DNA from 2 places in the Mucilaginibacter yixingensis genome. Region 1 is predicted to be linked to the other one. Evidence: riboswitches for the same ligand, from Rfam matches in the RefSeq annotation. Region 1 holds a riboswitch; the other holds the start of a gene.
The links. A riboswitch is a leader RNA that binds a small molecule or an ion and turns the genes downstream of it on or off. The one in region 1 is predicted to bind S-adenosylmethionine.
Positions count from the first base shown of each region.

Region 1 (15,565 bases):
CTTACTGTTTGGAACAGCATCCGTGGCGAAGAAAACGCATTCTGATATGCCGCTATTTGCCGATCAGTTGGGACGTAAATTAACCATGGACGCTCCACCTCAACGTATTATTTCGCTGGTACCCTCACAAACTGAATTGCTGTTTGATCTGGACTTAGGTCAGCAACTGGTTGGGCTAACTAAATTCTGTATTCACCCACAAGATAAGGTTGCCACTAAAACAAAGGTCGGTGGTACTAAACAACTGGACATTCCGCTGATTCGTTCGCTAGAGCCCGATCTCATCATTGCTAATAAGGAAGAGAACGAGCGCGGCCAGATAGAGCAATTGATGGCAGAGTTTCCGGTGTATGTAACAGATGTAGACGATTTAGAAGGTGCCCTCCAGATGATAAACGGGGTTGGAGCATTGACAGATCGGGTACAACAGGCGGCAATGCTCACCTCGCAAATTACCCGGGCCTTTGATAGATTGAAAGCTGAATCTTCTTCGCCATTAAACGTGGTTTACCTGATATGGCGCAAGCCCTGGATGGCAGCCGGAAAAAGTACTTTTATTGACGATATGCTTAGCCGCTGTGGCTGGCAAGATGCATTGACAGTTACACGTTACCCGCAGCTTACCGAAGATATGCTGCGCGGCGTAAAGCCTGATGTGGTGCTGCTTTCGTCAGAACCGTATCCGTTTAAAGAAAAACACATTCAGGAAATAGCGGAAATAATACCTCAAGCGAGGGTAGAATTGGTAGACGGGGAGATGTTTTCGTGGTATGGAAGCCGTCTTTTACAAGCCCCTGAATATTTTATACGGCTGATTAACAGGCTAAAATAACGTTCTGTTAAAAATGATTTGAGGTTTAGTTATAAAGTTATATCTTTGCCAACTCAATAAAAATCCTAACTGCGGAAGTGGCGTAATTGGTAGCCGCACCAGACTTAGGATCTGGCGCTTCACGGCGTGGGGGTTCGAGTCCCTTCTTCCGCACAGAACCGCATTTGCAAGCTGCAAATGCGGTTTTTTATTTTCGCGTCACTTTTTCATTAGTAATAAAGTATATCACCAGTTTCTGTTTGTTGGGGATTAACACTAATTTAAATTTCGTGCCAGAATGAATTTTAATCGGCTTAATATCTAAATTGCCGTCATAATTATTTGGTATGAAAAGGTATATTCTAATATTCTGTCTGTTTCTGTTTTCTTCAGCGTTTGCTCAAACATCTATCAATAATTACAAATATGTAATTGTGCCCGAAAGATTTAGTTTCCTCAAAGAGGCTGATCAATATTCTTTAAATAGCATGACCAAGCAGCTTTTAGAAAATAAGGGTTTCACAGTTTTTTTTGATAATAATGAATTGCCTGCCGAAATAGCCAACAATAAGTGCCAGGTATTAAGTGCTGATGTGGCAGAAAAAAGCAATATGTTTACCACCAAACTTACACTTACCTTAAAAGATTGCCGTGGGAATATTGTATTTACCAGTAAAGTAGGTACAAGCCGGGAGAAGGATTATAATACAGGTTATAATTTGGCCTTGAGAGATGCATTCTCATCACTAGATCAGGTTTCATATACTTATAATGGATCAAACGGAAATGTGAACCAGACAGCGGCTGCTACAACTGTTGTGCCAACACCATCGTCAGTAACGGTAAAACCAGCAGCTGCAACAGTGCCTCCGGTAACACCCGTAGTGCAACCAGCAACTAACCAGGAGGGCAAAACACTGTATGCCCAGGCGATTCCTAACGGATATCAACTGATTGATACAACTCCTAAAAAAGTATTAACCATCCTGAAGACTTCTTCAGAAAATTACTTTATAGCCAGCAATGATACCGTTAACGGCATTGTTCTGAAAGTAAATGACGAATGGTTTTTTGAGTACTATAACAACGGTAAACTGGTTTCAGAAAAACTGCTGGTTAAATTCTAAGCTTACTACTAGAGCGGTTAACGGATCTACTCAAAATCCCACCATACTTTTTGTTTAGGCGGATCGCCCAGAGTATAGGGCTCGCCAATGCGCGGTACGTTGACCTGTACGTTGAGTTTGGCCGCTGCGGGCATCAGTTTTTCTATAGGCTCGTTCCACGGATGGTCTGCCTCTACAAACTTGGCCCAGTGGACTGGTTGCAGTAAGTGAGCTTGCAGATCAACGGCTGCCTGAGCCGTTTGTCCGAGCCACAGGTGGGTCCACGGCCAGTTAGGACTGTATTGGCCGCATTCCAGCAGTGCCAGGTCAAACGGGCCATATTGTTGGCCTATTTGTTTGAAGTGCGGTCCGTAGCCACTATCGCCACTGTAAAACAACTTGTATTTGCCTGCTTGTATTACGTAAGATGCCCAAAGGGTTTTATTCTCTTTGCTATACGAGCGGTTGCTGCGATGCTGTGCAGGAGTGGCCGTTATTTGCAGCCCCCCGGGCAACGTAGTCGACTGACTCCAATTTAGTTCGATGATCTTTTTAGGATCAAAGCCCCAGTACACCAGATCAGATCCTACCCCCATAGGTACTACCGCCATTTTAATCCGGTCTTTTAGTTTGATCAGGGTACGGTAATCCAGGTGATCATAATGGTCATGCGAAATGATCAACACATCAATGGGCGGCATATCAGCAGCATGATAATGTTTGGTGCCTGGAAATGCCGTAATTAATCCGGGTACCGGTCCGGCATGGTTGCTAAAAATAGGATCGATGAGGATATTGCCTTCGCCGGTTTTGATGAGTAAGGATGAATGGCCAAACCAAACAATGGTAGGGGCGGGGTCTGGCAGCGCGTTCAGGTCGGTTTTAACCCAAGGTAACTCGTGTGAGGGTCTGATAGTTTTAGGGCGATGATGAAATATCAGATTATGTCTAATTGTTGAGTCAGACCGTTCGGCCAGATTCTCAAAAGAGCCATCTTTAAAATTTGGTAACGCCTCTAGCTTGGTAAGTTCTGCCCCGGAAGGATCTTTACCCATTGACCTCACCATGCCGCAGCCTGTAATTGCTGTTAGCAACAGCGCAGCTACCCCAATCCCCAAACAACTCCTCGTCATGCGCTAAATATTAAATTAAGCCTATAACGTTTAATTTGATTAAATATTTTAATCATTAAGAAATTGAAGCCTGCGTCATTCTACAAAGTTCAGTATTTTATTAAACGCATCAGTAAAGCTATCTTTGCAAAATGTTTAAGCTGCCACGTCTGCTTATTGGTCCGTTACTGATTTTCGCGCTCTGGTTTCCATTGCGTGGATCGGCCGCGGCTATCGGCAAGCAGCAGGATGCTGGCCAAGTTAGGTCGCAAGCCAGCAAGGAGTATGTTAAAGCGGCATCTTCATCTGGTTTACTGGTAGAAGAAACGCCAACTACCCATGTATTTGCCGGTCGGTTAACCACGGCGTTTATTCCATGGCTTAAAAGTAATGGTTTTGAACCTGCCAATCAGGTTGACGATTATGTGCTTCATAGCAGAACAAGTGCGTCAGCCGGTGTTATTCCCTCTTTTTACAGGTGTTTACTTTATCCGTTCCACGAGTTTTTATAACTCGGCAAACGGTAATCAAGTTAAGTTTTCTTATTCGCGGCAATTGCCGCATTCACCTGTAATTTTTATTCATATATGAATCATATGCTTGAAAATGCTGTTATAGCGGCATTATTCCTTCTCTGTTTTATTATCCCGGCGGTAATTGTGGCAAAACGTGCCGCCCGCAAGAAAAATAATTTACTACAGCAGGCGCTAGAAAGCGCCGCTGCCGAACATCAATTAAAAATCAGTCGTATTGAAGCCATTGGCAACCGGATGCTGGGTTGGGATGAGCAACAACAAACGTTGCTTTACCTCGATACGCTGCAAGAGCCAGTGATAGTATTGCCATTAAAACCAGCGTATAGTTGCGCACTTTCTGAAGAAAAACGTAATGGAGCTGTGTTTGAGGTAACACTACAGATAACAGATCAGCGTGGCCGTTTACTGGAGCAGTTACTGTTTTTTAAAAAATTCCAAGATAATGAAATGAAGCTGACAGTCATGACCGAACAGGTTAAAAGCTGGGTAGCTTTTATTAATCAGCAACAAGCAGCGCAGCAAGCAGCATAAGCTGTTTTATTCTAAAAGAAGCCGCATTTACAGATGTAGATGCGGCTTTTGTGTTTTTGCTTGCCTCGGTTTAAAGTAAAAAAGCCGGCAGCTGACCCTCAACTGCCGGGTATCGACGAAGGGGCTCCGTCGATCTTCTCAACCCAAGAGAATTTCTTTATATAAACATTAGTTGAGGCTTAACACACTCGGACCAAATTCTTCAAAATAGATCCGGTCTTTTTTAACGCCTGCAGCTACCAGGTCATGATATTGTTTTTGTATAAATACCGATGGACCGCAAATAAAGTAATGGCCTTCAGGGTTCAATGCGAGATCCGATACCTCTTTAATATCCAGATGTCCCTCTAAAATACCCGCCGCCTTATTTGCTTCAGATGGCTGGTTGTAGAACACGTGCTGTGTTAATTGCTGGTTCTGCTCGGCAATGGCAGCAATTTGCTCTTTAAATGCGTGTACAGATTCATTGCGACAGCCGTGCAGCCAGGTAATAGGGTGCGCATGTTTACGGTCAACCAGGGTATGCAGCATACTTACCAATGGTGTTAAACCAACGCCGCCGCTAATAAAGGTTACCGGCGCATCAACATCGCCGCCTAGAATAAAGTTGCCGGCAGGGGCGGTAAGATCTACGGTGTCACCTGCTTTTACAAAATCATGCAGGTAATTGCTGATGAGGCCGTTGGCGTCCAGATCTGGCCCTAGCTCTTTTTTTACAGATATACGGTAGTAATCGGCATTGGGTGCACTTGATATGCTGTACTGGCGCGCCTGTTTCAGGTTAAGCGCCGGTAAAAAAGTGCGTAAGCTGATGTATTGCCCGGGCTGGTGTGCAGGCACTTTGCCGCCATCGGCAGGGTAGAGGTAAAAAGAAGTGATCTCTGCAGATTCGGCTACTTTCTTTTTCACAAGGAACGGGCGCCAGCCTGTCCAGCCATTGTCTCGGTTGGTTTGCTGGGTATATAAGCTGGCCTCGTGGCCAATCATCAGTTGCGCCAATTGGTTATAGGCTACTGTCCAGGCGTCAATAATTTCTGGCGTTGCGGCATCACCCAGTACTTCCTGGATAGAAGCAATCAGCTGAGTGCCTACAATAATATAATGCTCCGGACGAATGTCAAGACTGGTGTGTTTGTGCCCAATATGGTCTACTGCGGGTAGCAGTACACTCGGATCGGCAATGTTTTCTGCATAAGCAAGCACGGCCAGGGCAAGCGCGGTTTGCTGGCGATCGCTTTTTTGGTTACCCATGTTGAACATGTTTTTCAGTTCAGGGTGATGGGTAAACATACGGTTATAGAAGTATTTGGTAAGTGCAACTCCGTTTTCTCTAAGTACTGGTACGGTGGCCGTTATAATGGCTTTTTGTTCGTTGGTCATGGCAATAAAATATAATAATACCTTTTAGTCTTTTATTTGGAAACAACAATCTGCGCGCTGATGATTGACAGGACAAAAGTAGACAAGAAATAATAAAAGACAAAAATATCTTTTATTATTTTCTTATCTTTGGTTCATCTTATGGCTTTGTTCTCAAAAACTTGCGAGTATGCTATCCGTGCAGTGTTCTTTGTAGCGCATAAAACCGCTAATGGACAGCGTGTGGGTATTAAAGAAATAGCCGAAGGCATTGACTCGCCCGAGCACTTCCTGGCCAAGATATTACAGGATCTAAGCCGGAAGGGACTCATTAGCTCAATAAAAGGGCCTAATGGTGGCTTTTATCTTGATGCCGACGCACTCAAGCAACCACTTATTGAGATAGTGGAAGCTATTGATGGCGATAAGCTATTCCGCGGCTGTGGGTTAGGGCTTAAGCAGTGCTCTGAAATTAATCCGTGCCCGCTGCATAACCAGTTTAAAGACATCCGAAACAGCATTAATGATATGCTGAATGATATTACTATTGGCGAGTTTAATGAAGAATTGATGAGTGGATTACTTTCGTTGAAAAAATAAAGGCAACAAGTAGCCCGTCATCTGCATAAAATAAAAACCTTCGCCCTAAATTTGTATTATCCTTAAAAGGAGTACCAGTAAACCAATTGATTATGTGGACCGAAGAAAACAACAAGCTATACCAAGCCTTTATTTTCAAGGATTTTGATGCCGCGTTTGCTTTTATGATGCGTGTGGCCAGTATTGCGCAAAAGGCAAACCATCATCCCACCTGGACAAATACCTATAATAAGGTTGAGATTTGGCTGAATACGCATGATGCCGGTGATATCGTTACTGATAAAGACCGGGAGATGGCCAAGGCTATTGACTGTGTTTTATAAACAGCAACGATGAAACGACAGGCCGAAATAACCTATTTTGATAAGTTGTGGCGAAAAATGCGACGCAACCTGGAAGCTTATTTGCAAAGCGGAGAGATGGAGGATCTGCATCGTTTCAGGGTGCAGGTAAAGAAAATTAGGGCTTTTATGATTTTGGCCGAAAGTGCGCAAAAAAAACTCGATTTGCAGTATCAGCTAAAACCCGTAAAAAAACTGTTCAAAAGGGCAGGGGAGATTCGTGCTGTAGATCTGCACCTGGTTATGGCCCGCAAACAACTCATCAAAGCCGGATTGTTGGACGAGCAGCTAAAACAACGCGACAAGGCTCTGGCTAAATTCAGGCCGCTGGCTACCCGGCGGCTACACAAATTAAGCCGCATCAAAAAAAAGATCCACAAGGAAATTAAGCCTATTGGCAAAGTGCACGTCAGCTTGTTTTATGCCAATAAATTGAAGAAGATTGATAAGAGCCTAGGCCGTATTTGTTTTGACAATCGTTTACACAATTGTCGTAAACAGCTCAAGGTGTTGCTTTATAATCAGCGCCTGGTTGGCCCTTCACTCAATATTGGCTTTAATAAAGAGTACGTTGACCGCCTTCAAATAACCATTGGCGACTGGCACGATAACCAGGTAGCTAAACAGCTATTTAAAAATGATAGGTCTGCACTCAATACGATTAATAGAAAAGACGCTCACCTCAAATCGCGCGTAAAGCAAACGGCCAAGGATATGTATAATAAGGCAACCACGGCTGGCAATTTATCTCTTCCTCAGTTAAGTTAAATAGCCTATTTAATGTTTATTTAAAAATTAAATATTGATATTCAGCTGTTTGTGAATATATACTATAAAGTCTATTGGTTTAGTAGTTTAAAAGATTTATGTTTGTATCAGTTAGTTAAAAATGTTCTTTTTCAAACTTATCCAGAAAGACTGAGGGAAAGGCCCTTTGATGTCTTAGCAACCTGTACCGTAAGGTAAAAGGTGCTAATTCCTGCTCTGCCGAAAGGTGGGGAAAGATAAGCAGAGTGATTACCGGTTTACCTGCGGGCGGCCCCGGTGTTTCATGGATAAAACGAAAAGGAAGTATATAAATATAGATAGCAAAATGAAACCACTTCAGCACAATGCCGCCCCACGCTTTCAGCACATAGCTGTTTTGCATCCTATCAGTTCAATGGCGTATTGTTGTTGACCCAATACGTTCCACCACCCGGTTTTCCTGTTTTATTCATTTAATTTTTAATGCTTTAGTATTTTATACCATGTCAACATATGCCCATTTCCCAAATTTTGAACTGATAGAAATTGTTAACGAACTTGAATTGCCTTTCAATAAACGTCGGCCGCTGCAACCACTTAAAACTGGTGCCGTGGTGCGCAACTTTGGTTTAGATAAAGCTTTTAATAACTGGCGTCACTTTTACAATGGCTCGGCCAGCTATGGGCATTTGCTTGTTCGCAAGCTGCTCAGCAAGCCGTTGGTTATCAGTTTTTGGTCGCCGCAGTGGGGTGAGTATGGCGTATCGCACCTGCGTCAGCTCAATAACCTCCAACAAGAGATCAGGGCGCTGGGCGGTAATCTGCTCATCATTACCAGCGATGCCACCCCGAAACAAATTGAAGATATTACCTGGGCCAACAGCCTTTCGCTCAGTTTTTATATTGATGCTGATAATACCCTGGGCAAAGCCTTTGGCATTTACTCAGAGCAAAATCCAGCCTGGAACCGCTATTCGGGCATTGATAATAACATATCACTTTTAGCTACTTACGTGCTTGATGCCGGTCAGCAAGTGATCTATGATCATATTGATACCGATGTGTATCAATCTGTAAATTCCAATTTTCTGCTGGCTGCTGTACGCGGTACCAGTTACAGGCAAACAGCGTAAAACCTCACCCCGGCCCTCTCCAAAGGAGAGGGAGATTAATAGTGAGTTCTTAAGTCCTCTCCTTCGGAGAGGATTTAGGAGAGGTCTTGCTCATCTTTTATATTTAGGTTTATAACAGCCGCAAGGGCGCAACGGGGCAGCATGAGCCATCATGCACTGCCCCTTTTGTTTTGGGTTAGAACAGAAAATCGGTATCAGATTTGCAGATGCAATCATCACAAAATTGATATACCTTTATTTAGTTCATATATGAAACCCAACATCCTCATCATCGACGACGAAACTAAGCTATCGGCACTACTCTCGCGCATCATCGAGTTAGAAGGCTACCGCACCTTTCAGGCGGCCAGCGCTAAAGAGGGCCTGAAGCTATTGGCACAGGAAACCATCCACGTGGTGCTTAGTGATGTAAAACTGCCAGATGGCAGCGGCGTTGAACTGGTGAAGCAGATTAAAGAAAAGAAGCCATATACCGAGGTGATTTGCCTGACAGCCTACGGCACTATTCATGATGGTGTGGCCGCTATAAAAAACGGCGCCTTTGATTACATTACCAAGGGCGACGACAATGATAAAATACTCCCCCTGCTAGCCAAAGCTACCGAAAAAGCCGAGCTTCAATATCGCCTTTATCAGATAGAAAACCGCATTATTGATCAGCATAGTTTTGATGGCATTATTGGTCAGTCTAAAGCTATACACGAGGCTATTGATCTGGCTCAAAAGGTAGCGGTGACTGATACAACGGTGTTGCTGCTGGGTGAAACAGGTACTGGTAAAGAGGTTTTTGCCCAGGCCATTCACTACAACAGCAACCGCAAGCAAAAAAACTTTGTGGCCGTAAACTGCAGTGCCTTTGCCCGAGATTTGTTAGAGAGCGAGCTATTTGGCTATAAAGCCGGCGCCTTTACCAATGCCTTAAAGGATAAAAAAGGACTTTTTGAGGAAGCCGACGGCGGTACGCTTTTTCTGGATGAGATAGGCGAGATGAGCATTGATCTGCAAGCAAAATTGCTGCGTGTGCTGGAGTCTGGCGAATATATCAAACTGGGCGATACCCGAACTTACAAAATTAGCGTGCGCATTATTGCTGCCACCAACCGCAACTTACAGGATGAGATACAGAAAGGCCATTTCAGGCAGGATTTGTATTATCGCTTGTCGGTTTTTCGTATCATGCTGCCATCGCTTAACGAGCGTAAAGAGGATATTCCGCTGTTGGCTAACTATTACCTGCAGGAGTATGCCGGCAAGATGAACCGCAAGATGGATGGCATCGATCCAACTATGATGCGCCAGTTAGAGCGCTATAACTGGCGTGGCAACATCCGCGAGTTGAAAAACCTGATAGAGCGTGCCGTAATTGTTGCCGATGGTAATACGCTTAAAGCCGATCTGCTGCCACTTGATTTTTATGAGGCGCAGGACGATGGTACTCCGGTTTTTGAAATGGCCGAGGTTGAAAAGAATCACATCCGCAAGATACTGGCCCACACCAAAGGCAACAAAACAGAAGCAGCCCGTTTAATGAATATAGGTCTTACTACGCTTTACCGCAAGCTGGAAGAGTATCAGTTAGGCTAATTAAGCCAGCGTTTTGATTCGCTTGTCAAGCAGGGAGTGGATGGTATTAGGCAGATCGCTAATATGGTGGAAAGGCTTACTCAGAAACGCATCAGCCTGCGATAGATCTGCATGGCCTTGCAACCCCGGCGAGGCCGAAATAAGAACCACGGGTACATGGCGTGTTTCGGGTTTGCTTTTAAGCATAATGCAGATAATGTGACCGCTTACATAAGGCAACTGCTCGTCCAGCACAAAGCAATCGGCATTGGCACTTAATAAATCTTCCAGAGAAGCAATGGCACGCAACGCCGTAATACGATATCCTTCAGCGGTTAATATATGGGTCATTACGTCGCGCAGGTCGGCGTCGTCTTCAATAATAACGATGTGTTGTTGCTCCATTCAGTCTCAATAACCCCCGCTGATAACGGGGCGTTGCGCAATAGTTACACCGATTTGATAAAGAACGATGTTGGGTTGCCTTGTTTTAACAGTTTTGAGTTACGGTTGTTTGTAATGCATTGTTGGTGCCATAAATTTAACAGGTGTTGATGTGTGTTGCAAAAATGACAACTTTTTAGAGTGTGATTTGTGAGTTTGTTAATAAAAGGCACCTTTTCATTTTGGTATACCTACCATGCCATTTTGGGGTGGTGTAAAATTTGGCCACAGACCAAAAGCGGCAAATAAGTAAATTTTTAAAGTTTTTTTTAATTGTGGTACGGCTATTGCCATTGGCGTGGCATGTTCACATTTCTACATTCATTCACCCCTAAAACCGGTGTTGCGCTAAATTTGGTGCTGATGCCGGTGGTACAAAACCCCCATTTAATTTAAATGAACCCGCATGTTAGAAAACTAACCGCGGGTGGGCTATTGATCACTCTCGGTATCATCTTCGGCGATATTGGTACATCGCCGCTGTACACATTTCAAACTCTGTTAAAGGAAGGCGGCCGCGCCGATGCGTTTATGGTGCTTGGCGCCGTATCCTGTATCTTCTGGACGCTCACCCTGCAAACTACCTTCAAATACATCTTCATTACCCTGCAGGCCGATAACCGCGGCGAGGGCGGTATTTTTTCCCTATACGCCCTGGTACGTCGCTATGGCAAGTGGCTGGCATTTCCGGCCATTATTGGTGCCGGTACGTTGCTGGCAGACGGTATCATTACGCCGCCTATCTCTGTAACTTCGGCTATTGAAGGCCTCGGCTTGGTACCTGCGCTTGCAAAGGATATGATACCGGGTAACAACATCATCCTGTTGATTGTAATTGCCATTATATTATTGCTCTTCTTCTTTCAGCAGTTTGGTACCAACGTGGTAGGAGCCGCTTTCGGGCCGGTGATGCTAATCTGGTTCCTGATGCTGGCTACATTGGGCGCTGTACAGGTTGCGCATTACCCGGTGGTGTTTAAAGCGCTTAACCCCCTTTATGGCCTTAGGTTATTGATTGAACACCCTAAAGGTTTCTGGTTGCTGGGCGCTGTGTTTTTGTGTACCACCGGTGCCGAAGCATTATACTCAGACCTTGGCCACTGCGGACGCAAAAACATCCAGGTGAGCTGGATGTTGGTAAAAACCTCGTTGGTGCTTAACTACCTGGGGCAAGCGGCCTGGGTGTTAACGCAAAAAACAGCCAGTGTTGAGGTGAATCCTTTCTTTGCCATTGTGCCGCACAGCTTTATTATTCCCGCTGTTTGTATTGCTACGCTGGCAACCATTATTGCCAGTCAGGCGTTAATCAGTGGCTCGTTTACGTTGATTAGCGAGGCGGTGAGTATGAACTTCTGGCCGCGCATCACCATTAAATATCCGTCTAACGTTCGCGGACAGATCTATATCCCAAGCGTCAATTGGATTCTGTGTTTCGGCTGTATCGCGGTTACCTTATACTTCCGTACTTCAGAGGCAATGACGGCGGCTTATGGCTTCTCCATCACCATTGCCATGCTGATGACCACTATATTGATGTACTACTTTATGCGCTACAAAAAGCATTGGCCGCTATGGTTGGTAGTAATCATTTTGTGTATGTTCTTAACTGTAGAGTTCTCGTTCTTTGTGGCTAACGCCGTGAAGATTGTGAAACGATTGTTCTTCCTGGTGTTTGAGGTTGGGTTGATCTTTACCATGTACATCTGGTATCGTGCCAGACAAATCAACAACCGCTTCCTCAATTTTGTGGATCTGAAAGAGAAGATTCCGATGCTGCGTGCTTTAAGTGCTGATGAAACGGTATCAAAATTTGCAACCCACCTCATCTATCTTACCAAAGCCAACAACAGCAAGCAGATTGAGCAGAAGATTATGCACTCCATTTTTAGCCGGAAACCCAAGCGGGCTGATATGTACTGGTTTGTGCACATTGAACGTACCGATGAGCCTTTTACCATGGAATACAGTGTGGAGGAACTGGCAGAGGAGAAAGCCATCCGTATTGAGTTTAAGCTGGGTTTCCGGATTCAGCCGCGTATTAATGTGTTGTTCAGGAAAGTAGTGCAGGATATGGTGGCTAATGATGAGTTGGATATTACCAGCCGTTACCCATCATTAAGGCAATACAACATGACGGCCGATTTCCAGTTTGTGATCATCGAGAAATTCCTCTCTTACGAGAACGAGTTTAGCGCCAAAGAAGGGTTTATTTTGAATAGCTATTTCGCTATCCGTCGCCTGGCGCAGTCAGATGCCAAGGCCTTCGGTTTGGATACCAGCGAAACAAAGATTGAGAAAATCCCACTGGTGGTAAGTCCAGTTAACTATTTCCAATTAAAGAAAGTAGAACCTGCCAGCTCGGTTTTAGTGCCAGCAGATTGATCATAAAGTGAGTAAAAAAAATAGGCGCAGGGGAGACCTTGCGCCTATTTTTTTTACTCACTACTCACTACTCACTACTCACTACTCACTACTCACTACTCACTACTCACCATTCTCATCTCCTAGATGGATTATTCTTTTCATATCGCAGCATTTCTGTGCCTGCAAGGATGAAAGCGCCTAACCCGTGTGTATCATTTAACTGCGCCGGACGGGTGTAGTAAAATTTAATATCTTCTTCAATACCGGTACCTACACATACGTCGGGCATCTGGCCATCGGCAGTAATTTTGGCGGCGAGGGCGTTCCAACCCTGGCGGGCCACGTTGATGTAGCCTTTATCAATCCAACCTTCGTTAACGGCGCGGGCAATGGCGTAAATGTACATGGCCGTTACCGATGTTTCAAGGTAAGAGTCTTGTTTGTCCAGCACCTGGTGCCACAGTCCGCTTTGATCCTGCCAGCGTGAGTAGCCTACAATATCGCGCAGCAAAAGGTTAATTAGCTCTTTGCGTTTAGGGTGATCTTTAGGCAGATAGTTCAGTAGCTCAGTTTGGGCCACGGCCACCCAGCCATTAGCCCGGCCCCAGTGGGCCACACCGTTCATGGCAATCTCGTTATAATAGCAGTGGAAGTACAGACCGGTGTTGGCATCGTACAGATACTTATTAAAATTTTCTACCTGTTTGGCGGCATCGTCAAAGTAAGCTTTGTTGCCGGTTATTTTACCCATGCGTGCCAGGAAGGGTACACTCATATACAGGTCATCCGCCCACATGGTGCCTGGTCTTGGGTCAGGGCGGCAAAGGGTGCCATCGGTTAAGCGCATTTGCTTGTGCAAAATGTAATCACCCGCGCGCTCCAGGTAAGCGCGATAATCTTTGCGGGCATCCAGCGCGTAAACATCGGATAATCCGGCCGACATAGCACCGCAATTATCCAGGTTGCCCATCAAAAACAAACTGGCATACTCTGTACGCGGATACATGCGGCGCGGCGAGTTGGCCGGCAGTTTGGCTACGGCATCTTTATAAATAGGCTCGAAGTAGGGCAGGGCATCAAATATAAAAGTGTAGTTGTGGCGACAGTAGTCGGCATATTTTTGCTCATTGAGTTCCTGGCTCATGTGCATCAGGGCGGTCATGAGCACGCCGTTGGGGTAGCCCCATTTGTTATAAGTGCTCTCGGCCCGCACATCGGCAGACGGCGCCAATCCTTTAGTAGATTCTACCAACTGACCGGTAGTTTCGTTCTTAAACTTAAACGACGTGTTTGCCAGCACACGGTCGGCTACCCGCCTGATCACTTCTTCTGTGTTAGTTTGCGGGGTAGCCGGTGCTTGCGCAAATGCAAGGTTGCAGCCCAGGGCCAGCAGCGGCAATAATAAAGCTGTTTTCATAAATGGGTTTGGTTTATCAGGTCTATATTTTGGCTTGTACCAATATAGACCTGTTTAAACGGAGATACCCCAGCCTGTCACAAAAAAGTTATGAGATATAATAGATGTTGCTGGTTTAGCATAATGTCATCCTGTGGGCAAACACAGGATGACAACTTTTTAGTTCGGTGCTCTCCTGGTTTTAATACCTATGCCAGCACCGCGCCACCATCAATCACCAAATTTTGGCCGGTAACAAAGCGTTGTTTCATCAGGTAAATAAAGCCCAGGGCTACGTCTTCTGCTCCGCCTACAAGTTTTACCAATGATGTTTCGCCTGCAGTCTGGAAAATTTGCGCACGCTCGGCCTCGGTAAAGCTGTTCCACATTTCGGTGCGGATCATGCCCGGTACCAGGCTGTTTACCCTGATGGGGGCCAGTTCAACAGCCAACGCTCTTACAAAGCCTTCCATGGCACCGCAAATAGCGCTGCCCAAACTCCAGCCTTTACCGGGGCGCATACTGGCGGTGCCGCTTACCAAATTGATAGAACCACCGGCATTGATGTAAGGTGACGCATATTTAGCGGCAGCTAAAGCACCCCAAAAACGCAAGTTGAAAAAGCCGCGGGCTTTCTCAATATCGGTATCGCTCAAATAGTTTAAAGTAAGGTTTTCGCCGGCGGTATACACCAGATGATCAAAATTTCCTGTTTGTTCAAAGAAAGCTTTAATATTATCTTCCTTGCTCAGGTCAACTGCTTGCCCTTGTACCGATGCGGGTAATTGTTGCAATGCTTTGTTGATACGTTCCTGATTGTTGGATACGATGATGACTTGTGCACCCTCTGCCGCTGCGGCATGCGCAGTTGCCAGTCCGAAGCCAGAGCTGCCGCCTAATAGTATTACTTTTTTGCCTGCCAGAGAGCTTGATGTGTTGGTTTGCTTTTCCATTATTTATATTGTTGTTATTAACAATACAAAGTTGGGCAAGCCAAAGCGCATGGCACTTCACATATGTTAAAAACGGGAAATGATTATTGCACCTGTTTGCGCAACCGGCTGAGCGATTGCGGTGCGATGCCCAGGTAGGAGGCTACATCCTGTAGCTTCACTTGTCGGGCCACTTCAGGTTGTAGTTGAGTAAAAAGCTGGTAACGCGCGGCGGCGTCTTTATGATGATAGGCATTTTGCAACTCTATTTTTTGCAGCAATTGTTGTTGCTGCAAGCTTTCAATAATGCTTTTGAGATAGGGGAGTTGGGCGTAAAGCTCAAACAATTGTGCGCGGGTGATGGCCATCACTTCGGCATCACAAGCAGCCTGGATGCCATTTGCTGCCGGCCGTTCGTTTAAAAAACTATCCAGATTGGTACAGAATTGATTTTCTTTCAGAAAGAAATAGGTTATATCGTTGCCTTTTTCATCAAACGATACCAATCGCAATACGCCCTTGCGGATGAAATACATTTCGCGGCAAATCTTACCACCTTCAAAAAGAAACTCGCCTTCCTTAAAGTTCAT
Region 1 covers NZ_CP160205.1:3,107,281-3,122,845, reverse strand. The annotation lists gene ABZR88_RS12710 (undecaprenyl-phosphate glucose phosphotransferase) at 1-45, shown strand, start outside; gene ABZR88_RS12705 (helical backbone metal receptor) at 47-832, shown strand; tRNA gene ABZR88_RS12700 (tRNA-Leu) at 904-985, shown strand; gene ABZR88_RS12695 (hypothetical protein) at 1,159-1,938, shown strand; gene ABZR88_RS12690 (MBL fold metallo-hydrolase) at 1,965-3,050, opposite strand; gene ABZR88_RS12685 (hypothetical protein) at 3,182-3,541, shown strand; gene ABZR88_RS12680 (hypothetical protein) at 3,617-4,096, shown strand; gene hmpA (NO-inducible flavohemoprotein) at 4,265-5,482, opposite strand; gene ABZR88_RS12670 (Rrf2 family transcriptional regulator) at 5,618-6,055, shown strand; gene ABZR88_RS12665 (4a-hydroxytetrahydrobiopterin dehydratase) at 6,148-6,378, shown strand; gene ABZR88_RS12660 (CHAD domain-containing protein) at 6,388-7,164, shown strand; SAM riboswitch class I at 7,299-7,407, shown strand; gene ABZR88_RS12655 (redoxin domain-containing protein) at 7,647-8,276, shown strand; gene ABZR88_RS12650 (sigma-54 dependent transcriptional regulator) at 8,526-9,860, shown strand; gene ABZR88_RS12645 (response regulator) at 9,861-10,244, opposite strand; gene ABZR88_RS12640 (KUP/HAK/KT family potassium transporter) at 10,680-12,665, shown strand; gene ABZR88_RS12635 (glycoside hydrolase family 105 protein) at 12,781-14,064, opposite strand; gene ABZR88_RS12630 (SDR family oxidoreductase) at 14,253-14,996, opposite strand; gene ABZR88_RS12625 (Crp/Fnr family transcriptional regulator) at 15,080-15,565, opposite strand, start outside.

Region 2 (15,565 bases), 2.0 Mb from region 1:
GTATGATTCAACGTAGTAAGTTTGGTCCATCAGGTAATTATCAGGCGAGGTTACGGCGCTGGTAGTGGCGCCGCTTGGGTTGCCCATCAGCAGGTTGCTGTTATCGCCGGTGCTGCCGCCGGTACCGCCACCGCCTCCGGTGCCACTGTCGGCGCTGTTAATTACAAAGTCGTCAATGTTAATGCGGTTGGCGCCGCCGGTAATTTTGCGCAACTGGAAGCGTAGCGTGCCGGTCAGGTTTACGGTAAAACTAGCTGTAGCCAATGTGGTGCTGCTGCTGGTGATGGTTGAACCGGTCTGTGTGTAAGAACCGCCGTTGCTTGATGCCCACAACTGCCAGGTGGAGCTGCCGTCTGTACCGTAGACCGCGTGTTTAATGGTAACGGTAGAAGCGCCGCTGGTTACATCAAAGCCCATGGTAAGGGTGCCGGTGTTGCGGATGCGCACGGATTGACTGCCGTCCTTTCGGTCGGACGTACTGTTGCCAATCAGAGCATCGTCCATGTTCCAGGTACCGGTTGCCAGGGTAACGTTGGCCGCAGCATAAGCGCCTTTGGTGCCGGTTTCAAATGTTTCGTTTACCGTTTGAGTAATGGTTGCCGTTTGCAATTTGGCAGCAACAGGAGCTACAGCGGCCAGCGGCTCCTGTGTGGGTAGCGATTGTTTAGTACACGATGCCAGAACGGCTGGTACCACTACAAGGGCAAAGAGTTGTTTTAATTTCATAGGTGATTTTTTTAATTAGCAAATTGATAATAATGCTGTTAAGTTAATATCGATCCACTATTACGAAATTGAGATGTGGAAAGATACGCTGTTTAAGGCCTAGTTACTCACGGATGTGGAGAAGTTTGGGAGTCTGGAAAAGGGGAGAAAAAACTTGCGATGTTTTTAAAACTTTGTAAGTCTTTAACCTGCGCCTCGCAGTCGCTCGGGTCTTCGCCAGTGGACGACTATCTCGCGGCCTCTGGCCGCCGTCAGGAAATAAAGAGATAAAGTAAAAGCGCTCCTGTTTCCAGCATCTCCCCTCTTGTTTCTCTTCTCATCCAACTAATCACTACCTTTGCGCCAATGGACATGTTTGATAATAAAGAAACTACCGGCCTTGAAAACCTGGGCGAGTTTGGTTTGATAGGGCATCTTACTAAAAATATAAAGCTGAAACACCCCGGCTCATTAAAAGGTGTGGGCGATGATGCTGCCGTGCTTGATTTTGCCGGCAAAAAAGTGCTGCTCTCTACAGATATGCTGCTGGAAGGCATTCATTTTGACTTGTCATACACCCCGCTCAAACATCTGGGTTACAAAGCTATCCAGGTAAACCTGAGCGATATTTGCGCCATGAACGGCACGCCTACACAGGTAACCGTGTCTATCGGCGTATCCAGCAAGTTTCCGTTGGAAGCTATTGAAGAACTTTACGACGGCATTTACATTGCCTGCGAAAAATATAATGTAGACCTGGTTGGCGGCGACACCACCTCATCGCGCCAGGGACTGGTGATCAGCGTGAGCGTTTTGGGTTATGCCGATGAACAGGATATTGCCTACCGCAACACCGCCCAGGAGGGTGATCTGCTTTGCGTATCGGGCGATTTAGGCGGCGCTTACGTTGGCCTGCAATTGCTGGAGCGCGAGAAAATGATCTACCTGGAAAATCCAAAGATTCAGCCGGACCTGGAGGGTAAAGATTACATCATCGAGCGTCAGCTGAAACCAGAATCACGTAAGGATATTGTAGAACTGCTGCGTGCCATCGGCGTAAAACCAACGTCAATGATTGATGTGAGCGATGGCCTTGCCTCGGAAATACTGCACATTTGCAACCAAAGCAACAAAGGTTGTAACCTGTACGAAGAGAAAATTCCGATTGACCCGATGACCTACGACACGGCCCGTGAGTTTAACCTCGACCCAACCATCTGCGCCCTGAGCGGTGGTGAGGATTACGAGCTGCTGTTCACCGTCAAACAATCAGATTACGATAAGCTGAAAAATCAACCCGATATCAGCATCATTGGTCATATCACCGAGGCGTCTGCCGGGCGCAACCTGGTGAGTCGTACGGGTAACGTACACGAGCTGAAAGCCCAGGGGTGGAACGCGTTTAAGGGGGAATAAGCTTTCAGTTTCCCGTTTGAGCCACCGCGTCATTGCGAGGAACGAAGCAATCTCTGCATAGGATTGTCCGGCAAGTATGCTGAACGTGCAAGTACAGAGATTGCTTCGTTCCTCGCAATGACGTGATTAGGCAGGCCTTCTTTACACTGCGCTCACACTTTCCATTTGCAATTTACGCCCCTATTGTGCAACTTTGCACCGCTTATAGAGAAAGACGGAGGGATTAGACCCTGCGAAGTCTTAGCAACCTGTACTTACAAGGTGCTACATTCTACTTGAACCCCTTAAGGTTCTGGAAAGATAAGCGAAAGTCAAAATACTACCCGACTTTTCGATATAAGCTGCTTTTTTATAGATATGAGATGTGAGATTTGAGACTACTCCGTTGTCTTGGGTTTTAATTGATCAATCTATATCGAATACGTGATGAGTGAGGAAGATAAAGACGCACGGTCTTACATCTCAAATCTCATATCTCACATCTAAGAGAATGGATATCAGACAAGAACTAAAGAAACGCATCCTGATCATTGACGGGGCCATGGGCACCATGATACAGCGCTATGACCTAACGGAAGAAGACTTTCGTGGCGAACGCTTTCGTGAGCACACCAGTGATTTGAAAGGTAATAATGACCTGCTCAACCTCACGCGCCCGGATGTGATTAAAGCTATACATAAAGAATACCTGGACGCCGGTGCCGATATCATCGAAACCAACACATTCAGTACCCAGCGCATTAGCCTGGCCGATTATCACATGGAAGAGCTCTCCTATGAGATGAGCTACGAAGGTGCACGCCTGGCCCGCGAGGTGGTGGATGAGTACAATAAACTCACACCAGAAAAACCACGCTTTGTGGCCGGTGCCGTTGGGCCGACTAACCGTACGGCTTCGCTATCGCCAGATGTGAATGATCCGGGCTACCGTGCCGTAACCTTTGATGATCTGGCCGAGGCTTACTACGAGCAGATCCGCGGATTGGTAGATGGCGGTTCTGACCTGTTGTTGATTGAAACTATTTTTGATACGCTGAACGCAAAAGCGGCCTTATATGCTGCCCAGCGTTATGAGCATGAGCTGAAAGAGAAAAACCCGGGCCATCATGGTTTGCCGCTGATGATCTCTGGTACCATTACCGATGCATCGGGCCGTACCCTTTCGGGCCAAACGGTAGAGGCATTCTGGAACTCGGTGCGCCATGCCAACCTGCTATCGGTAGGTTTGAACTGTGCGCTGGGTGCTAAAGAGATGCGCCCGCACCTGGAAGAACTTTCTAATAAAGCCGATGTGTTCATCTCGGCCTACCCTAACGCTGGCCTGCCAAATGAGTTTGGTGCGTATGACGAGCAACCACACGAAACCGCGCACCAGGTGGATGATTTTATGGAGCACGGCATGGTAAACATTGTTGGGGGTTGCTGTGGTACCACGCCAGACCACATCCGTTGCATTGCCGACAGAGCCGCACAACATCAGCCCCGCAAATTAGCCGAGGTTGATCCGTTTATGCGTTTGAGTGGTCTGGAATCAGTAACTCTTACTCCAGAGACCAACTTTGTAAACGTGGGTGAGCGTACCAATATCACCGGTTCGCCAAAATTCTCTAAGCTGATTTTGGCAGAAGACTTTGAAGGCGCCCTGGTGGTTGCCCGTCAGCAGGTAGAAGGCGGTGCCCAGGTAATTGACGTAAATATGGACGAGGGCATGATCGACTCGGAAGCGAGCATGGTCAAGTTCCTGAACCTGATTGCTTCTGAACCTGATATTGCCAAATTGCCTATCATGGTCGACTCTTCAAAGTGGTCGGTTATTGAGGCCGGTTTGAAATGTTTACAAGGCAAAGGCATTGTGAACTCCATATCGCTGAAAGAAGGTGAAGAGAAATTTAAAGAATATGCCCGTAAGATTTTAAGCTATGGTGCTGCCACGGTAGTAATGGCGTTTGACGAAAATGGCCAGGCCGATAATTACCAGCGCCGTATAGAGATCTGTAAACGCAGCTATGATATATTGGTAGACGAAGTGGGTTTCCCTCCGCAGGATATCATCTTCGATCCAAACATTCTGACCGTAGCTACCGGTCTGGAAGAACACAATAACTACGCGGTTGATTTTATTGAAGCCACCCGCTGGATTAAGCAAAACCTGCCGCACGCCAAAGTGAGCGGTGGTGTGAGTAACATTTCGTTTTCGTTCCGCGGTAATAACGTGGTGCGCGAGGCCATGCACTCGGCTTTCTTGTATCACGCCATTCGTGCCGGTATGGATATGGGTATTGTTAACGCCGGTATGCTGGAAGTTTACGAAGAGATACCGAAAGAGCTGCTGGTGATGGTAGAAGACGTGTTGCTGAATCGCCGCCCTGATGCTACCGAGCGTTTGGTAGAATTTGCCGAGACCGTAAAAAGTAAAGGCAAAGAGGTAGTGAAAGACGAAGAGTGGCGCAAAGGCCCTGTTCAGGCACGCTTGTCGCATGCGCTGGTAAAAGGCATTATTGAGTACCTGGATGCCGACGTGGAAGAAGCTCGTCAGCAATATGCCCGTCCGCTGGAAGTAATTGAAGGTCCGTTAATGGATGGTATGAACATCGTGGGCGACCTGTTTGGCGCCGGTAAGATGTTTTTGCCGCAGGTAGTAAAATCTGCCCGTGTAATGAAAAAGGCCGTGGCCTACCTGCTGCCATTTATTGAGGCCGAGAAAGCACTGGGCGGTGGCGGACAAAGTTCATCAGCCGGCAAAATTCTGTTGGCTACCGTTAAGGGCGATGTGCACGATATTGGTAAAAATATTGTAGGCGTGGTACTGGCCTGCAACAACTTTGAAGTGATTGACCTGGGCGTAATGGTGCCCGCACAAAGAATATTGGATGAGGCCCGCAAGCAGAATGTAGACATTATTGGCTTGAGCGGTCTGATTACCCCATCGTTGGATGAAATGGTGCACTTTGCCAAAGAGATGGAGCGCGAAGGTTTTACCATGCCGCTGATTGTAGGCGGTGCGACAACCTCACGTATCCATGCCGCGGTAAAAATTGCCCCGAATTACTCGGGCGCAGCTATCCACGTGCTGGATGCATCGCGTAGCGTGACCGTGTGCAGCAGTTTGATGAACAAAGATGGCAAGGCTGATTACATAGCCGGTATAAAAGCCGAATACGAGAAAGCCCGCGAAGCGCACCTGAACAAACGGTCAGACAAACGCTTTGTACCGATTGAGGAAGCCCGCGAAAAGAAATTTGTGATCAGTCTGGATGGTGATGTTGCGCCAAAGCCTGCCGTGAGCGGTGTTAAAGTGATTGAAAGCTATCCGCTGGAAGAGCTGGTGCCGTACATCGACTGGACGCCTTTCTTCCATACCTGGGAGTTGCGCGGCAGTTATCCAAAGATTTTTGACGATAAATACGTAGGTACCGAAGCCAAAAAATTGTATGACGATGCACAGGTATTGTTGCAACGCATCATTGACGATAAATTGCTGAAAGCCAACGGCGTCATCGGTTTCTGGCCGGCTAATAGCGTAGGCGATGACATAGAGCTTTATACAGACGAAACGCGCACGAAGGTGCTCACCAAAATTCACACGCTGCGCCAACAGGCAGAGAAAGTGAAAGACGAGCCTTATTATGCGTTGTCAGATTTCATCGCGCCAAAAGAAAGCGGCGTGCCTGATTACTGGGGCGGCTTTGCCGTAACCGCAGGTTTGGGTTGTGATGAGCTGGTAGCCGAGTTTGAAAAAGACCACGACGATTACAACAGCATTATGGCCAAAGCCATGGCCGATCGCCTGGCCGAAGCTTTCGCAGAGAAAATGCATGAACTGGTACGTAAAGAATACTGGGGTTATGCCAGCGATGAGCACCTGAGCAATAACGAACTGATCAAGGAGCAATATCAAGGTATTCGTCCGGCGCCGGGTTATCCTGCCTGTCCGGATCATACCGAGAAAACCACGCTATTCGAACTACTGCAAGCGGAGCAAAACGCCGGTATGCAACTGACCGAAAGCCTGGCTATGTTACCGGCTGCATCGGTAAGTGGCTTCTATTTCTCGCACCCCCAATCAAGATATTTCGGGTTAGGGAAAATCAGCAAAGATCAAGTAGAGGATTACGCTATCCGTAAAGATATGCCGCTGGAAGAAGCTGAAAGATGGCTGGGGCCGAATATTAATTATTAGTCTGAACCAGGATTTAACGGATTAGTGGGATTGACAGGATTTTGATCCACTGGTCATCCCGGACTTGTTTCGGGAACCCACATACAAAGTGGGTAGAGGCAAGTCAGTTAAATAGTTCTGTAGGGTGCCGAAACAAGTTCGGCATGACTTGAGATATAACATTTAAATAAACTTCCCCTTTAGGGGGCCAGGGGGTATGAAGATAACCGAACACATAGCAAACGCCAACGGCAAAACCTTATTCTCTTTTGAGCTGATCCCGCCGTTGAAGGGGCACAGCATACAGGGTATTTATAACGCCATCGATCCCTTGATGGAGTTTAATCCGCCCTTTATTGATGTTACCTCGCTGCGGGAGGATTATATCTATAAACAGCACAATAATGGTTTGCTGGAAAAACTCACCTACCGCAAACGCCCGGGTACTATTGCTATTTGTGCCGCTATTATGAACAAGTACAAGGTAGATACCGTGCCCCACATGCTGTGCGGTGGTTTTACCAAAGATGAAACCGAGAATGCGCTGATTGATCTGCAATTCCTCGGCATTGAAAACGTGCTGGTGCTGCGTGGCGATGCTCGTCGCGGAGACGCTACCTTTGTGCCCAACAATAACGGACACTGCTTCGCTACAGATCTGCTGCAACAGGTGGTGGACATGAACAATGGCGTTTACCTGCATGAAGATTCTGACAGCCATATTATGCACACCGATTTCTGCATTGGTGTGGCCGGTTATCCAGAAAAGCATTTCGAAGCACCAAACCTCAAAACCGATTTTAAATACCTGAAGCAAAAGGTGGAGATGGGCGCCAACTTCATCGTAACGCAAATGTTCTTCGATAATCAGGCTTATTTTGATTTTGTGAAGAAATGTCGCGAGAACGATATTAACGTGTCGATTATCCCGGGACTAAAGCCCATCACCAACAGCAAACAACTGGTGTCGCTCTCTAAAACGTTCCATATTGATATCCCCGAAGAACTGAGTGACGCGATCCACGGGTGCAAGTCAGAAAAAGACGTAAAAGAGATAGGTATTGAGTGGATGATTAATCAGTGTAAAGAGCTGGTGAAATTTGGTGCACCGGTACTGCATTTTTACACTATGGGTAACCCTGAGCCAACTAAGCGCATTGCTTCGGCGGTGTTTTAGGAGATATATGCTCCTCTCCCCGATGTCATTTCGAGACTTAAATCAAAAAAATCTTGCCTCGCAAACACACTTGGGCTTAGGTGCATAAATTCTGCAATCCTCTTTTTAAAGCAAATTCAATTTTCCTTTAGGCAATCAATTGTAAAACTAAATTTTACACTAACAAGTCTTTGCTTGTAGCCTTAAATACAGTGTAATGTGCAGGTTTTTGTAAAATATTTATCAGTATGCTATATACACTTTGCGGCAATTGTTTTTAATGGGTTAATCCTTATATTTGCCGCTGCAAAAACAGTTCATTTAATATAGATAATGAGAGAAATTCAGTTCAGGGAAGCGCTTCGTGAAGCGATGACCGAAGAAATGCGCAAGGACGAAAATATTTACCTGATGGGCGAAGAGGTTGCCGAGTATAATGGTGCCTATAAAGTTAGCCAGGGTATGCTTGATGAGTTTGGCGCTAAGCGCGTTATCGACACTCCTATCTCTGAGTTAGGTTTTGCCGGTATCGGTATTGGTTCGGCCATGAATGGTCTGAAACCGATCATCGAGTTCATGACCTTCAACTTCTCGTTGGTTGCTATTGACCAGATCATTAACGGTGCCGCTAAAATGATGAGCATGAGCGGTGGCCAGTTCTCTGTGCCAATCGTTTTTCGTGGTCCAACCGGTAACGCAGGTATGCTGAGCTCTCAGCACAGCCAGTGTTTTGAAAACTGGTTTGCAAACTGTCCAGGTTTGAAAGTGGTTGTTCCATCAAACCCGTATGAGGCAAAAGGTCTGTTGAAATCATCTATCATCGATCCGGATCCGGTAATTTTCATGGAGTCTGAGCTGATGTACGGCGATAAAGGCCTGGTGCCAGAAGAAACTTATTACCTTGAACTGGGCAAAGCTCACATCGTAAAAGAAGGTACTGATGTTACGCTGGTAGGTTTTGGTAAAATTATGAAAGTGGTTTATGCTGCTGCCGAAGAACTGGCTAAAGAAGGCATTAGCGCTGAAGTAATTGACCTGCGTACTGTACGTCCTATTGACTATGATACCGTAATTGCATCAGTTAAGAAAACTAACCGTCTGGTATTAGTTGAAGAAAGCTGGCCGCTGGGTTCAATCGCTACTGAGATTGCCTTTAAAGTACAAAAAGACGCATTTGACTACCTTGACGCTCCGGTACTGCGTATTATGGGTGGCGACGTGCCACTGCCATACGCTCCTACCCTGATCCAGGAGTACCTGCCAAACCCAGAGCGCGTTATTAAAGCAGTAAAAGAAGTGTTGTACGTTACCAAGTAATTGGTCGTTACAGATTAGATATAAAGCCCGGTTGCATTGCAGCCGGGCTTTTTTTTGTCTGTGTCGCGCCAATAAAATTTAGATAAACCCATCATCATCGCACTACACCCTTTTTAATTTTCAATTTAAACTTTTTACTTCTACTCCAACTTGCGCCAATAACGCAACCAAACCGCAAAAAACACCGTATTAAAGAAAACAAAGCGCACCAATTAATACTTTATGTTATACAATCAGCATTGATTGTAAGCATAGTTCAAACCAAAACATTATAACAAGATGAAAAATGCATTAATTACCGGTATCGCCATTGGCATACTGAGCGGCTTGTGGCTGTTCGCTATGCATTGGTTGGGCTACAGTACCACAAACCCGCACGAGATAGCCCCTTATGAGTATTATTCTGTATTAATTCCTATTGTATGTCTGTTCATTGGTGTGCGCAGCTATCGTGAAAAAGAAATGGATGGCACCATCAACTTTCTGGAAGCATTAGTACAGTGTTTTAAATCGTTGCTGCTGGGCGGTGTGATAGCCGTTTTTGCCAGCATCATTTATATTAATTGGATTTACCAGGGCACAAATCTGGCCGATTTTTCTGGCCGCTTGTTTGGCGCCATGCTGGTAGGTGTGATAGAGGCACTGGCCGTAGCTTTAATGTTGATGAATAAATCAAAAGCTATATAGTCTGTTGGTCAGTTGTCATTGGTCAATTGTTATTGGTAATTTAATTAAACCAATGGCTAATGACCAATGACAGCAAGGTGAAATGACCGAGCCCCTATTGACTAATCGTTAATTATTCTTCACATTTGCTGATATCGCATCGGCATGCCAGATAAACCATTTAACAGACCCATAAGAGTTTTAGTTGCCAAAGTTGGGCTGGATGGGCACGACCGGGGAGCGCGTATTATTGCCACCACGCTGCGCGATGCAGGTATGGAGGTAATCTATACCGGCCTGCGCCAAACGCCCGAGATGGTGGTAAATACGGCCTTACAAGAGGATGTAGACGCTATTGGTATCTCTATCCTGTCTGGCGCCCATATGACGGTATTCCCCCGCATTTTAGCGCTGATCAAAGAAAAAGGGATGGATGATGTGCTGATAACGGGCGGCGGTATTATTCCCCCGGCAGACATGGCCCAACTACAGCAAATGGGCGTAGGCCAGTTGTTCCCTCCCGGTACCCACACCGCCGATATTGTAAAATACATTACCGATTGGGTGCATCAGAACCGCAACTTTTAATCTTCCCAACATTATGAGCTTCCAGAACCTGTTGATTGAAAACAAAGGGCGCATCCGGTACATCATCATCAATCGCGAGAGCAAACTAAATGCACTGAATGGCGGTACCCTGGCCGAGTTGCATTTAGCCTTAACGGCAGCTTTTGCCGATGCCGGCGTTGGTGGAGTGGTCATCACAGGAGCGGGTAAGAAGGCATTTGTTGCAGGTGCCGATATCTCCGGTTTCACGGCCTTGGATGTACAGGGCGGCACCGAGCTGTCCCGCCAGGGGCACACCTCTGTTTTTGATCTGATTGCCCACGCCTCCAAGCCTGTTATTGCAGCAGTAAACGGTTTTGCCCTGGGCGGCGGACTGGAGCTGGCGATGGCCTGCCATATCCGCATTGCGTCTGAAAATGCTAAAATGGGCCTGCCTGAAGTAACGCTGGGACTGATTCCCGGTTATGGTGGTACGCAACGCCTGCCCCAGCTGGTGGGCCGAGGGAAGGCCCTGGAAATGATTATGACTGCCGATATGCTTACCGCCGCCGAAGCCCTGCAATGCGGCCTGGTAACGCACGTAACCGATATTGACAGCTTGCTTCCAAATGCAGAAGAACTGATGGAAAAAATCCTGAGCCGATCGCCAAAAGCTATTGCGGCCGCTATTGAAGCCGTTAATGCTGCGGGAACTGCAGGCGGTTATGAAAAAGAAATTGAGCTGTTTGGCCAGTGCTTCGGCACCGGTGATATGAAAGAAGGCGTGGCCGCTTTTCTGGAAAAACGTAATGCTGAGTTTAAGGGCGAGTAAAATTATTTAAATAGATCATGTCATCCCGAACGATAGTGAGGGATCTTTTCGATTTTGCATCCAGTTATGCTAATTCGAAAAGATTTCTCCCGTTGGTCGAGATGACATTTTGTTTTATAGATTTTCCTCGCTTCCCAAAATCAAAAAAGTCGCGAATGTCGGTTCTTCCGATGAAAAGTTTGTGAAAAAAGCCTCAAATTTTGCTTCCTGACACTGTTTTGACCAATTATCCAAATCGGTCAAAAATTATTTATCTGTTAATCAATTGATTAAATATTCGTGACTTTGGGATGAAAAATCATATTTACTTTATGTATTTACTTTGCCCTGTCTTAAAGAAAAAGACACGTTAATTTAATATTTACATCACAATGAAAACTTTAAAAATTTCAGCCTTAGTACTGGCACTGGCCGGTTTAACCTTTGGCGCAAAAGCACAAACTAAATCAGAAGATCCTGCTGCAGCAACCCGTTTAAGCATCGGCGTAGAGGGTGCCCTGCCAACCGGCAACCTGAGCAACGCTTACAACTGGAGCCTGGGCGGTTCTGCACAAGTAGAATTCCCGTTAGCAAGCAAATTGGCTTTAACCGTTAACGCTGGTTATAACAACATCTTTGGCAAAACCGTTACCGTAGGCAATGTTTCTGCCGATATTCAGGACATTCACCTGCTGCCGGTAAAAGCTGGTTTAAAATACTACCCTGTAGGCAACCTGTATGTACAGGCCGAAGGTGGTGCTTCTTTCCTGCTGAATAAAGACAAAACTGCTTATAACAAATCAGCTGCCTTTGTTTACGCTCCGCAGGTAGGCTACCTGTTCCCGGTAAGCGCTAAAAGCTACATCGATGCTGGCGTACGTTATGAAGGTTCAACCAAATTTGCAAATGCTGATGGCTCTACCATCCAATTTGTAGGTTTGCGTGTTGCTTATGCCTTCAATCTGTAATAAATGAATTGATTTCTACCTGCCGAAAATCAACAATGAGAAAAAGGATGCCTATGACAGGCATCCTTTTTTGGTTGGAAGGATTTGTCCATTGTGTCATTGCGAGGAACAGCAAAGGAAGGTGGGTGGGGTGACGAAGCAATCTCGTCGCACGCTTAGACGTGCGACGAGATTGCTTCGTCGTTCCTCCTCGCAATGACAAAATGCTTTATTGGTTTATAGTATTCATCAATCCAAAGCCAAAAATATTATAGAAAACTCCTATACGGCATCAACTATATTGATTAGCAGCCCTGCGCAAAAAAGGGTACCTTTGTATCAATAAATAATAACATTACATCTAATAAAATATCATTATGTTAACTGTAGGACAGAAATTTCCATCATTTTCTAAAACAGCTGTTGTTAGCCTTGAAAAAGGTAAAGAGTTTGAAACTATCACCTCTGATTTCCTGGTGAATGAAGATAACGTTTGGACTGTAATGTTCTGGTGGCCAAAAGATTTCACTTTTGTGTGCCCAACTGAAATTGCTGAGTTCAACAAAAACTTTGGTGAGTTCCGTGACCGTGAAACCCGCCTGATTGGTGCTTCTACCGATTCTGAGTTTGTACACGCTGCATGGAGAAAAGATCATGACGATCTGCGCGATCTGAAATTCCCGATGCTGGCTGATACTTCAAAATCACTGGCTGAAGAGCTGGGTATCCTGGAGCCAAACGAGAAAGTGGCTTACCGTGCAACCTTCATCATCGACCCACAAGGTATCATCCGTTGGGTTAGCGTTAACGACCTGAGCGTAGGCCGTAACGTAAAAGAAGTACTGCGTACCCTGGACGGTCTGCAAACTGACGAGCTTTGCCCTTGCAACTGGGAAAAAGGTCAGGAAACTTTAACCGTGTAATTTAAAACACCACATAAGGCCCGGCTAAATAAATGGCCGGGCTTTTTTTTACCCCACCCAACCCTCCCCGAAGGGGAGGGCTTCTATCAGAAGTCAATCAAATTAAATAGGATAGTCCTCTCCAAAGGAGATGATTATTCGACATAATAATTAATTAAGCGGCCCTCATGAAGGCTGCGCTATTTAGGAGAGGTCATGAACGAAACTACCGAAATCATTAACGAAATACTGCAGTTGGTTGGTTTAGACGCCACCTATCGCACTGAAAGCCTTACTCTGCTGGAAAAAGGCGAATCGCGCTACGTACGCGACTTTAAGCTGAACTTTACCAGTGTACTGACATCAGAACATCTGAGCGCAAAAGAATGCGGCCTGACGGCTCTTAGCGTGGCTGTGAACAACAATAACCTGCCGCTCACTCAATATTTTACCCGCTACGCCGAAGAACAAGGTGCTACAGCCGCAGAAGTAGCTGAGTCTGTAGGCTGTGCCTCATTGCTGGCAGCTAACAACGTGTTCTACCGTTTCCGTCATTTTACGCAGAAAGAGAAATACGGCCAGATCCCGGCCCGTATCCGCATGCAACTGATGATGAAGCCTGTAACCGGCAAAGAGTTTTTTGAATTGCTGAGCCTCGCTATCTCAGCAGTAAACGGTTGTGAGATGTGTGTAAATGCTCATGAAGACTCACTGATCAAATTAGGCACAACAGAAGAGCGTATTTTTGACGCCGTACGCATTGCCTCGCTGGTAACAGCAGCCGGTAAGGTGATTTACTAAGTGGCAAGGTGGCAAGCGTTGAAACTGCTAACAAAGCCACTATGTCATTTCGACCAACGGGAGAAATCTTAGACGATTGCCATGTCTATTTGCAAGGCATGGGGGCTAAGATTTTTTCACTTCGTTCAAGAGAGAAGTTCTCCCGTTGGTCGAAATGACAAATAATAAAAGATACGCCGCCCCGCGCCAACCGCTCCTTGTTCCCTCATACAAAAAATCACCCCAATAATTTTTAGATATTAATTAAATTTTTTTATTTTAGTGGTATGATTAAATACACTTCCCGGATATACGCTTTTATCCGATAGTGTTAAGAATATATATACCGGGGGGGGAAAGATTTAATTGTTGATTTTTGGGAAAGAGCCGTTTCGCTTCCGCGGAACGGCTTTTTTTGTGGAAGCCTCTCGTCTTGAACCAGGATTTCTTGGATTAATAGGATTTTCAGGATTCAGATCATTCTATTGCAGTCGCTCGCGTCTTCGCGAGTGACGACTATCTCGCGGCCTCTGGCCGCCGTCACTCTTATTCGGTCATATAGCCAGCCTTACGAAGTTTTTAAAACTTCGTAAGGCTTCGCACTAAATCGAATGCGTATAGGTCATCCTGGACTTGTTTCGGGATCCTACCAGCCAGGTATCGCCCGGTTAATTTTGCAAATGGGGTGCCGAAACAAGTTCGGCATGACCAGAAGATAAAAAATAGAATAAACAAAAAGCCGATCCTGTTCAAGGATCGGCTTTTCTTTTCTATATCCCTCCCCTTTGGGGAGGTTAGGAGGGGTAAATTAGTGCGCGTCGGCCACTGCCTTCAGCTTTTTAAACGGCTGGAGGTATAACAGTGGGATTGAACACAGCATCACCATGCCCGATAGCCAGTAAGCGTCATCATAGGTAAGTAGCAGGGTCTGGCGTGTAATTACACCTTCTATAGCGCGGTAGGCCATAGCGGTGGCATCTGTCAACGATTTGCCTTTGGCCAGAAACGCATGGGTGTAAGCGTTCAGGCGGTCGACAAACGGCGTGTTATACGGGTTAATGTTGCTCAGCAGGTTACTGCGGTGAAAGCCCTGACGGTTATGGATCACTGTTGTTAAAATAGCGATACCGAATGAACCGCCCAACTGACGCATCATGTTGTTCAGACCAGAACCCTGACCCAGTTCGGGGCCTTTCAGATCGGCCATGGCCAATGTGGTTAACGGAACGAACAATAGTGCCATCCCCACGCCACGTACCAGCAATGGTACCAGCACGTCTTTCTCGCCGGTAGCCAGGGTAGAGTGACTCAGCATATTGGTAAACACAAAGAACAGGAACATACCGCCGGTAGCCATAAACTGCGCCGGGATGCCTTTGTTGAGCATTTTACCAATAAATGGCATCATTACAATGGTACACAAACCACCGGGAAATAGCAGTTCGCCCGTTTGCTGTGCGTTAAAGCCCAGCAGGTTCTGACAGAAGATAGGGAACACAAACACCGATCCGTATAAACCAAAGCCCAGTACAAACGAGGTGAACATTCCCACGGCAAAACTTCGGTGCCGCATAATGCTGAAGTTTACCACCGGGTGACTGGTGCTTAGCTCTCTCCAAATGAATAGGATGAAGCCCAGCACCGCGGTAATGGTTAACACCAGGATGTAGGTTTTTGCAAACCAATCTTCACTTTCGCCTTTTTCTAATACGGTTTGCAAACTGCCTACCGCAACAGCCAGCAGGATGATACCCCACCAGTCAACCGGTTTCTTGGTGTCCTTGGGCGTCTCCCGCACATAGGTTATGGTAAAAAATGCAGCCAGCGCCCCTACGGGGATGTTTACATAAAATATCCACGGCCATGAGAAGTTCTCTACAATCCAGCCGCCAATGGTTGGGCCCACGGTTGGTCCAACTACCGCACCCAGACCGAATAAGGCTGTAGCCGTACCGATCTGTTCACGAGGCCAGGTTTCCAGCAGGATGGCCTGCGCGGTAGAGATTAAGCCACCGCCTGCAAAGCCCTGCAGTACGCGGAACAGTACTAACTCGCCCATGGTATGTGCGTTACCACACAAAAAGGATACGATGGTGAAAACTACAATAGATGCGAGGAAATAATTTTTTCGCCCGAAGCGGCCCCCCAGCCAGCCCGACA
Region 2 covers NZ_CP160205.1:5,058,000-5,073,564, forward strand. The annotation lists gene ABZR88_RS20920 (DNA/RNA non-specific endonuclease) at 1-726, opposite strand, end outside; gene thiL (thiamine-phosphate kinase) at 1,078-2,121, shown strand; SAM riboswitch class I at 2,321-2,428, shown strand; gene metH (methionine synthase) at 2,612-6,301, shown strand; gene metF (methylenetetrahydrofolate reductase [NAD(P)H]) at 6,498-7,457, shown strand; gene ABZR88_RS20940 (pyruvate dehydrogenase complex E1 component subunit beta) at 7,770-8,753, shown strand; gene ABZR88_RS20945 (DUF4199 domain-containing protein) at 9,033-9,440, shown strand; gene ABZR88_RS20950 (cobalamin B12-binding domain-containing protein) at 9,585-10,007, shown strand; gene ABZR88_RS20955 (enoyl-CoA hydratase/isomerase family protein) at 10,021-10,797, shown strand; gene ABZR88_RS20960 (transporter) at 11,169-11,744, shown strand; gene ABZR88_RS20965 (peroxiredoxin) at 12,101-12,646, shown strand; gene ABZR88_RS20970 (carboxymuconolactone decarboxylase family protein) at 12,842-13,426, shown strand; gene ABZR88_RS20975 (DHA2 family efflux MFS transporter permease subunit) at 14,214-15,565, opposite strand, start outside.
Region 2: linked by a shared signal. The riboswitch ahead of metH (methionine synthase) and the one ahead of ABZR88_RS12655 (redoxin domain-containing protein) in region 1 are both predicted to bind S-adenosylmethionine.